2 regions of the Neptuniibacter sp. QD37_11 genome follow, and region 1 is predicted to be linked to the other one. Evidence: predicted binding sites of a transcription regulator. Region 1 holds the regulator's gene; the other holds the start of a gene.

What was found. The regulator sigma-54, encoded in region 1, starts transcription at its own class of promoters, with help from an activator protein. The targets are predictions, from matches to a motif close to TGGCACNNNNNTTGCTNT.
Region 2: ACMXYT_RS00985 (P-II family nitrogen regulator) is a predicted target of sigma-54. The motif match lies at 1,853-1,870, and genes of this name have one in related genera.

Annotation. Positions count from the first base shown of each region.
Region 1 is NZ_CP180552.1:2,649,215-2,653,429, reverse strand. Features, by position in the region: gene rapZ (RNase adapter RapZ) at 1-680, opposite strand, end outside; gene ptsN (PTS IIA-like nitrogen regulatory protein PtsN) at 689-1,147, opposite strand; gene hpf (ribosome hibernation-promoting factor, HPF/YfiA family) at 1,164-1,454, opposite strand; gene ACMXYT_RS12320 (RNA polymerase factor sigma-54) at 1,513-3,027, opposite strand; gene lptB (LPS export ABC transporter ATP-binding protein) at 3,082-3,807, opposite strand; gene lptA (lipopolysaccharide transport periplasmic protein LptA) at 3,819-4,215, opposite strand, start outside.
Region 2 is NZ_CP180552.1:223,692-227,906, reverse strand. Features, by position in the region: gene ACMXYT_RS00995 (diguanylate cyclase domain-containing protein) at 1-1,373, opposite strand, end outside; gene ACMXYT_RS00990 (accessory factor UbiK family protein) at 1,410-1,664, opposite strand; gene ACMXYT_RS00985 (P-II family nitrogen regulator) at 1,950-2,288, shown strand; gene ACMXYT_RS00980 (ammonium transporter) at 2,327-3,583, shown strand; gene glnK (P-II family nitrogen regulator) at 3,781-4,119, shown strand.

The sequences.
Region 1 (4,215 bases):
ATGTCGCTGATCATCTCGTTAACTTCAGGAGAATTGTTCAGAAACTCTTCGACTGGTTGCTCTTGTCCCGTAAATCTTCTTAGTTCAGGTATCCAATGGGGATTAGGTAGCGCACGGACGTCGTATACGAAATCGACATCTAGAGGTACCCCATGTTTAAAGCCGAAGGACTCAAATTGAACTGAAAGCGTCTGCTCTTTTCGTTTAGCTACGCGGAGTTTAACTGTATCCCTTAGGTCATAAAGGGAGAGGCGTGTCGTGTCTATCCTGATATCCGCAAGGCTAGCAATGGGTTCAAGTAGCTCTGATTCGGATTGGATCGACTGCTGTAGATTCTTATGTTCATCTGAAAGCGGGTGTTTTCTTCGGGTTGAACTGTATCTTTTTAATAGCGTAGCTTCAGATGAATCGAGAAAAATTACTTCATATTCTGCCCATCGTTCTTGGCGAAGGTTAAGCAAAATTTGAGGGAATTTGGAAAGGTTGCTGAGTAGATTGCGTGCATCAATGCTGACCGCTATGCGATCCGGGTGACTAGGTTCACTACTCATTTGCTGGACTAAATCAGGTAGCAATAATGCTGGGAGGTTGTCTATGCAATAGAAGCCTATATCTTCTAGAGCTTGTAGAGCCGTACTTTTGCCGGAACCGGATCGACCGCTTATCACTACAAGCTTCATTTCACATCCTATGAACTAAGTTGGCAAATTGCCTGATAGAGCGCTTCGTTATCTGCAACACTTCTCAGCTGTTCTCGCACGCTTTCTTGGCTGAATAACTCAGCAATCGCGGCAAGAGTTTGTAAGTGTTCAGATGTAGCATCTTCTGGTACCAAAAGAACAAACAAAAGATCTACCGGTTTGCTATCTATAGCGTCGAAATCAATTGGTTGAGCTAATTTGATTAAGTAGCCTTTGGCATCGCTGCAGTCAGCTAGTCTGCAATGGGGTATAGCTATGCCATCGCCTATGCCAGTACTACCTAATTTCTCGCGGCCGTGTAAGCCGTTGAAGATACAAGATGCTTCTAGGTTAGGGTTTTGCTCTGAAATAATTTCAGATGCTTTTTCCAGAATTCGTTTTTTACTGCTCCCCTCAAGACCACATAGGGTGCTTGAGGGGGTTAATAGTTCATGGACCAGCATAATACGTTGTAGCGGAGGCCTATTTGTGGTTTTTGAGTTTTTCTTTATGTTTTATAACTTGGCGGTCTAGCTTGTCAGTCAGGCCGTCAATTGCAGCATACATATCATCGTGTTCGTGAGTTGCGAACAGTTGGGCGCCGGAGACATGCATCTCTGCATCTGCTTTCTGGCGCTGTTTTTCGATGCTTAGTGTTACTTGAACATTGGTGATGTTATCGAAGTGACGCTCAATTTTCTGCATTTTTTCTAGGACGTAGTTTTGCATTGAATCAGTCAGTTCAACATGATGTCCAGTAATATTAATCTGCATAGGTCTCTCCTACTTGAGTGGAGGCGTTTTGCCGCCGTCCTTATTTATTATCTCTTTATTAAACCAGACGCTTTCTCTCATTAGAAGGTGGAATTCCCATTGCTTCACGATATTTTGCAATGGTGCGCCTAGCAACTTTGAATCCTTGTTCATCGAGGAACTGCGCGATTTTGTTATCGCTCAAAGGTTTAGCTGTGTTCTCTGCTGCAACCATCTTTTTAATTAGGGCGCGGATTGCTGTTGAAGATGCTGCTCCGCCTGTAGCTGTACTGACATGGCTGGAGAAGAAGTATTTCAATTCAAAAATACCGCGTGGTGTGTGCATAAACTTTTGCGTTGTTACACGAGAGATAGTTGATTCATGCATCTCTACTGCTTCAGCAATATCGTGTAATACCATAGGTTTCATGCCTTCTTCGCCATGATCTAGAAAACCAGATTGTCGTTTAACGATCTCATTCGACACTTTTAATAGGGTTTCATTACGGCTTTGTAGGCTTTTAATAAACCAACGTGCTTCTTGAAGATGGTTTTTCAGATAGGTGTTATCCAAACTGTTATCTGCACGCTTTACTAAACCTGCATAACCGGAGTTTATTCTAAGTTTAGGCGAAACTTCTGGATTTAGGTTAACAGTCCAAACACCGCGTTGTTTTGTTACGATGACATCTGGGATGACATATTCTGCAGCGGTCTGGCTTATGCTAGCGCCAGGTTTAGGGTTGAGGCTTTGAATGAGCTGAATAACTTGTTGTAGCTGTGGCTCTTTTAGGCGCGTCTTGCGCATTAATTGACGATAGTCGTGGGTGCCTAGAAGCTTGATGTATTGATTGACCACTTTAATGGCCTCATTACGCCACGGTGTATCAGATGGAAGTTGGCGAAGCTGTATAGCTAAGCATTCACTAAGGTCTCGACAAGCAATACCGGCCGGATCAAATTGTTGAATACGATGCAGTACGGCTTCTATTTCATCAAGTTCAACTTCGTCACTCTCATCGGAATTTTGTTCCAAAAAGTGCTCATGAATCTCTTCAAGAGGAACAGTTAAATAACCATCCGGATTAATGCCATCAATAATGTTGGTCGCAATGAGTCGATCCAGATCGCTCATAGGCGTCAAGTTTAGTTGCCAGTGAAGGTGATCTTGTAAGGTTTCTTCTGCCGTGTCATTTGATTCAAACGAATCAAGATCTTCTTTACTTAACGTTGGTGTGGAAGATTGATAGGTGTCTTCCCAGTTACTGTCAGTAGATAGCTCTTCAGGAATGCTCTCATTCCAATTATCTTCAGCCGCAGGTGTGTCGTCGAAGTCCTGTTCTGCTGAAGTGTTATTCTCTAATTCTTCGGCAGCAGCGCTTTGATGTGTTTCTAGGTTGTTATCCTGTTCATTAGATGGTACATCAGTAGTGTTGTCATCCTCAGATACATCCAGCATAGGATTGCTTTCAAGTGCCTCCTGAATCTCTTGTTGAAGATCCAGTGTAGATAATTGCAGCAGGCGAATCGCTTGCTGCAATTGTGGTGTCATTGTGAGCTGTTGCCCAATTTTTAAATGAAGCGCTTGTTTCATAATACGGCGGCACTAACTCCAGAGGCTACAATCATCTAGTTATTATCTATGGGTTTATAAGGTGAATTGATCACCGAGATACGCATCGCGCACTGCTTCATTATTCATAATGTCATCAGGCTTACCATTGGCAAGTATAGTGCCTTCACTGACAATATAGGCACTTTCGCAGATATCCAGTGTTTCTCTGACATTGTGATCAGTAATCAAAATGCCGATACCTTTGGACTGAAGGTGACGAATCGTTTGTTTGATGTCATTGACTGAAATAGGGTCAACACCAGCAAAAGGTTCATCTAAAAGCACAAATTCAGGTTCGGTTGCTAAGGCTCTGGCAATTTCAACCCTACGTCGTTCACCGCCAGATAGGCTCATGCCAAGGCTATCGCGAATATGAGTGATGTGAAATTCTTCCAGAAGCTCATTCATTTTGGACTTGATAGCTTGTTTATCTAAATCTTTTCGTGTTTCTAGTATCGCGAGCAAGTTGTCTTGTACAGATAGTTTGCGAAAAATTGAGGCTTCTTGAGGCAGGTAACCAATGCCTTCACGAGCACGCCCGTGCATAGGAAGGGCTGTGATATCTTGATCTTTAATTTTAACTTGGCCACGGTCTGCTTGTACAAGACCGACTATCATATAAAAACAGGTGGTTTTGCCTGCACCATTGGGGCCGAGAAGCCCAACAATCTCACCGCTATTAATTTTAAGTGAGACGTCTTTTACTACTTCTCTTCCTTTGTAGCGCTTAGCTAAATTTCGCGCTTCCAATAAGCTCATTACAGCAGGCCTTATTTCTTCTTAGTGGGCTGAATGACCATGTTTACACGGCCTTTTTCTTTAGCGTCTTTTGATGTTGCACCAAAAGCATCCACAATTGATTTGTCTAGGTCATAAACAATTTTATTGCCAGTAAAGGTGTCTTTGCCTTGTACTACTTTGGCACTTTGCGTAATGGTTAATTTCTTTTTGTTAACCATATACACCATGTGTTTACCCCAAGCATCACTGAAGTCACCATTCACTTCTTGTTGTTGGCGGAAGTGAGCGGGTGCGCCTTTAGCGACTAATTTATCCACACCTTCGTTGGCGCGGTGCATATCTACATGGGCTGCTTCGATCAGCAGTGAACCTTGCTTGATAATGACATTGCCCTTATAGGTGGTGATACCAGTCGTGTCATTAATG
Region 2 (4,215 bases), 1.2 Mb from region 1:
ATAGGGCTTTCACAAGCAAAGCCACTCACGGACAGTTGCGCTTCGCTGGTTAATAGATCAAACAGCTGACCTTCGTATTCAAGCGCCGTTTTAATATCAACATCAACCATATAACGGCCCTGCTGCTGATAGTGACTCAGCTGAGATACCCAGCGTTGCACCGCTTCCTTACTTTGCAATTGCTGGCTTTCGATACGGAACGAGATGAAACGAAGCTTAGGAAAACGCTCCCATACCACATCTAAACCACGCAGTTCCTGATCTAGCCACTGCTCATAACGTTGCAAGGATTCAGGGCTTTGTAATAGAGCAGAGAAATCAGCTAAGGGAATCTGCCCTAATTCTGGATGAGTCCAACTTGGTCGTGCATGAACAGCAACCACTTGGTGGCTATAGATGCTATAAACCGGCAGATAAGTCATCTGAATAGCACCACTAACGATCGCTTGGGTTAGATCTTCTTCTCGTAAAATTTGTGGTCCTTTACTACGTTCCATTAACTCACTGTAAACTCGGAACGTATTGCGTCCACCCTGCTTCGCTGCGTACATCGCAACATCAGCTTTTTTCACCAAATCTTTCGGGCGCTCAGCATGCTCCGGATAGACAGAGATACCCACACTACCACTGATAAATATCTCCCGATGCTCAACAAAAATACCATGACTGAGCTGATCAACTACCCGCTGCGCCACCTTAAGAGCCGATTCAACCCCATCAGCCAGCGGAATCATCATGACAAACTCATCGCTACTTAAGCGTGCCAAGGCATCATCACCGCGTACCACCCCTCCTAAACGGCGTGCCACTTCTTGAAGCAAGTTATCGCCAACACTGCGGCCTAGATTATCGTTGATCCATTTAAACCGGTCCAGATCCACCAGCATCACAGCTAACTGCTCGCCTTGCGCTTTACTCTGCTCTAAGCGTTTCGCCAAGATATCTTGGAACATATCCCAGTTCGGAAGATGAGTCAGTTCATCGAACTGAGCTGATTGCACGATGGCATTCATCTCTTTCTTAAGATGACTAATATTGAAGAACTGAGCCATATAACCTGTTACTAGGCCCTGATCGTTCTCCAAACGCATGATATTGAACCACGCAGGATAAACCGTGCCATCCTTATGCCTATTCCATAGCTCACCTTGCCAGCAACCATCGCTGCTGACGGTAAGCCATAAATCCTCATAAAATGGATCATTTAATTCCCGTGCCCCAAGAAAGCGCGGATTTTCGCCCTGCACCTCATCTAGGCTATAACCGGTAATTTCGGTAAATGCAGGATTAGCCTGCACTATATTATTGGCCTGATCCGTTACGAGCACTGCTTGAGGCGAACGAAGGAATAACTGCTGTTCAAAATGATCCATATTTAACCTACGTAGCTAGCGAAATTAAGAGGATGGTTACTTATCCTGTAATGCTTCTTCTAATGCCTGAACTTGCTTCTCTAAAGTTTCTACTTTTTCCCTAGTACGCAGCAATACGGCTTTCTGGGCATCAAACTCTTCACGACTAACAATATCCAGACGATCAAACGTGCCCTGCAAAACTGCTTTCACCTGCTGCTGTAACTCATCTTGCCCAGGAAGCTTATTTTCCCCAGACAGCAATTTCGAAAACTGTTCACTCAAGCCTTCTATTAGTTGTGGATTAATCATCCCACTTACCCCTAACAATTAAATATTGCCTGTCACTATAACAACAAACCTGCACCATTCAAGATCGCACCATATTGGTGCACCCTTATATTGCAGCGCACCTAAAGAAGCCCCACAAGAAGGCACGAAAACCTTACAAAAAACCTAGAACATAAATAACCTATTGAAATTAAAGAATAATTCAAACATGGCACAACCTTCGCTATAACCTTCGCAAACAGAATTTATGTTTGTTTAACGATAAACGCATACTGAACAGAATTTTTACCTACGGGGGATAGCAATATGAAAATGGTCTCTGCTGTCATCAAACCATTTAAATTGGATGATGTACGAGAAGCCCTTTCTGAAATTGGGGTACAAGGTATCACTGTGACTGAAGTTAAAGGTTTTGGTCGCCAGAAAGGACACACTGAACTATACCGCGGCGCTGAATATGTAGTCGACTTCCTACCAAAAGTACGCGTAGACGCTGCAGTGTCTGACGAAATTGTCGACCAAGTTGTAGAAGCGATTAGTGGCGCAGCTCAAACCGGCAAAATTGGCGACGGTAAGATCTTCGTAACGCCAGTAGAACAAGTTGTGCGTATTCGTACCGGTGAAACCGGTACGGAAGCCCTTTAATTTTTTGACTTATTGATTGCTTCTGGAGGAATAAACCAATGGAAGAACTACTGAATTCAACAGCGGGTGATGTTACCCAGCTTAAATACGCACTAGATACTTTCTACTTCCTAGTGTGCGGTGCTTTAGTAATGTGGATGGCAGCAGGCTTTGCCATGCTGGAAGCGGGTTTAGTTCGTGCGAAAAACACAACTGAAATCCTAACCAAGAACATCGCGCTATATGCGATCTCTTGTACTATGTACTTGGTTTGCGGTTACGCAATCATGTACGGCGGTGACTACATGCTTTCTGGCATCACTGGTGACGGTTTCACAGGTGCTGAAGAGCCAGCAACTTACGCACCATCTGCAGACTTCTTCTTCCAGGTAGTTTTCGTTGCAACAGCAATGTCTATCGTATCCGGTGCAGTTGCTGAGCGTATGAAGCTATGGGCTTTCCTAGCATTCGCTGTAGTAATGACAGGTGTTATCTACCCAATGGAAGGTTCTTGGACTTGGGGCGGTAACGATGTATTCGGTTTCTACAACCTAGGCGACCTTGGTTTCTCTGACTTTGCAGGTTCCGGTATCGTACACATGGCAGGTGCTGCTGCAGCCCTAGCAGGTGTTCTAGTACTAGGTGCTCGTAAAGGTAAATACTCAAAAAGCGGTGCTGTAAACGCTATTCCAGGTGCAAACCTACCTTTAGCTACACTAGGTACGTTCATTCTATGGATGGGTTGGTTCGGCTTCAACGGTGGTTCTGTACTAGCATCATCTGATGTAGAGAACTCTAACGCTGTTGCTGTTGTATTCATGAACACTAACGCTGCTGCTGCAGGTGGTGTGATCGCGGCACTGATCGTAGCTCGCCTACTATTCGGTAAAGCAGACCTAACAATGGCGCTTAACGGTGCACTAGCGGGTCTAGTTGCTATCACGGCTGAGCCATCTACTCCAACTGCACTGCAAGCGACTCTGTTCGGTGCACTAGGTGGTACGCTGGTTGTATTCAGCATCCTAACGCTAGATAAACTAAAAATTGATGATCCAGTAGGTGCTATCTCTGTTCACGGTGTTGTAGGTCTTCTAGGTCTGCTACTAGTACCAGTAACAAACGGCGATTCTACTTTCTCTGGTCAGATCATCGGCGCACTAACTATCTTCGCTTGGGTATTCGCTACAAGCCTAGGTGTTTGGTTAGCTCTTAAAGCAATCATGGGTGTACGCGTATCGGAAGAAGAAGAGTACGAAGGCGTGGATATCTCTGAGTGTGGTATGGAAGCTTACCCAGAGTTTACATCTGGCAAGTAAGATTGATCTAAAACAGTAAAAGGGCGCTAAGCGCCCTTTTTGCGTCACTAGTGCTCTGTAAGAGATTGATCTGATACGCTGTTCATATACCATCTTGCAATTATCTAGGTATACTAAGACGCATAATTCACTATAGTTACATTTGCTGCTTGGTCGTCAGGCCATAGAATGAGCAAGCCCAACTGAGGAATAGCATTATGAAACTGGTCACTGCGGTGATTAAACCGTTTAAACTGGATGATGTCCGTGAAGCGCTTTCTGAAATTGGTATCCAAGGCGTTACCGTTACTGAAGTAAAAGGCTTCGGTCGTCAGAAAGGCCATACTGAATTGTACCGCGGTGCAGAGTATGTGGTTGATTTCCTTCCAAAAGTGAAAATTGAAATTGCTGTAGACACAGACATGGTTGATCAAGTGATTGAAGCGATCAGCAAAACTGCGAATACTGGCAAAATCGGTGACGGTAAGATCTTTATCTCTCCTCTAGAGCAGGTAATCCGTATCCGTACAGGCGAAAGCGGTCCTGACGCGCTGTAAGCAAAAATATATTCCAAAAAGCGGCTATTAAGCCGCTTTTTTTATGCCTGTTCTATTACATGCAATATTTCTTTAATTGAAATTGAACTTCCGTTC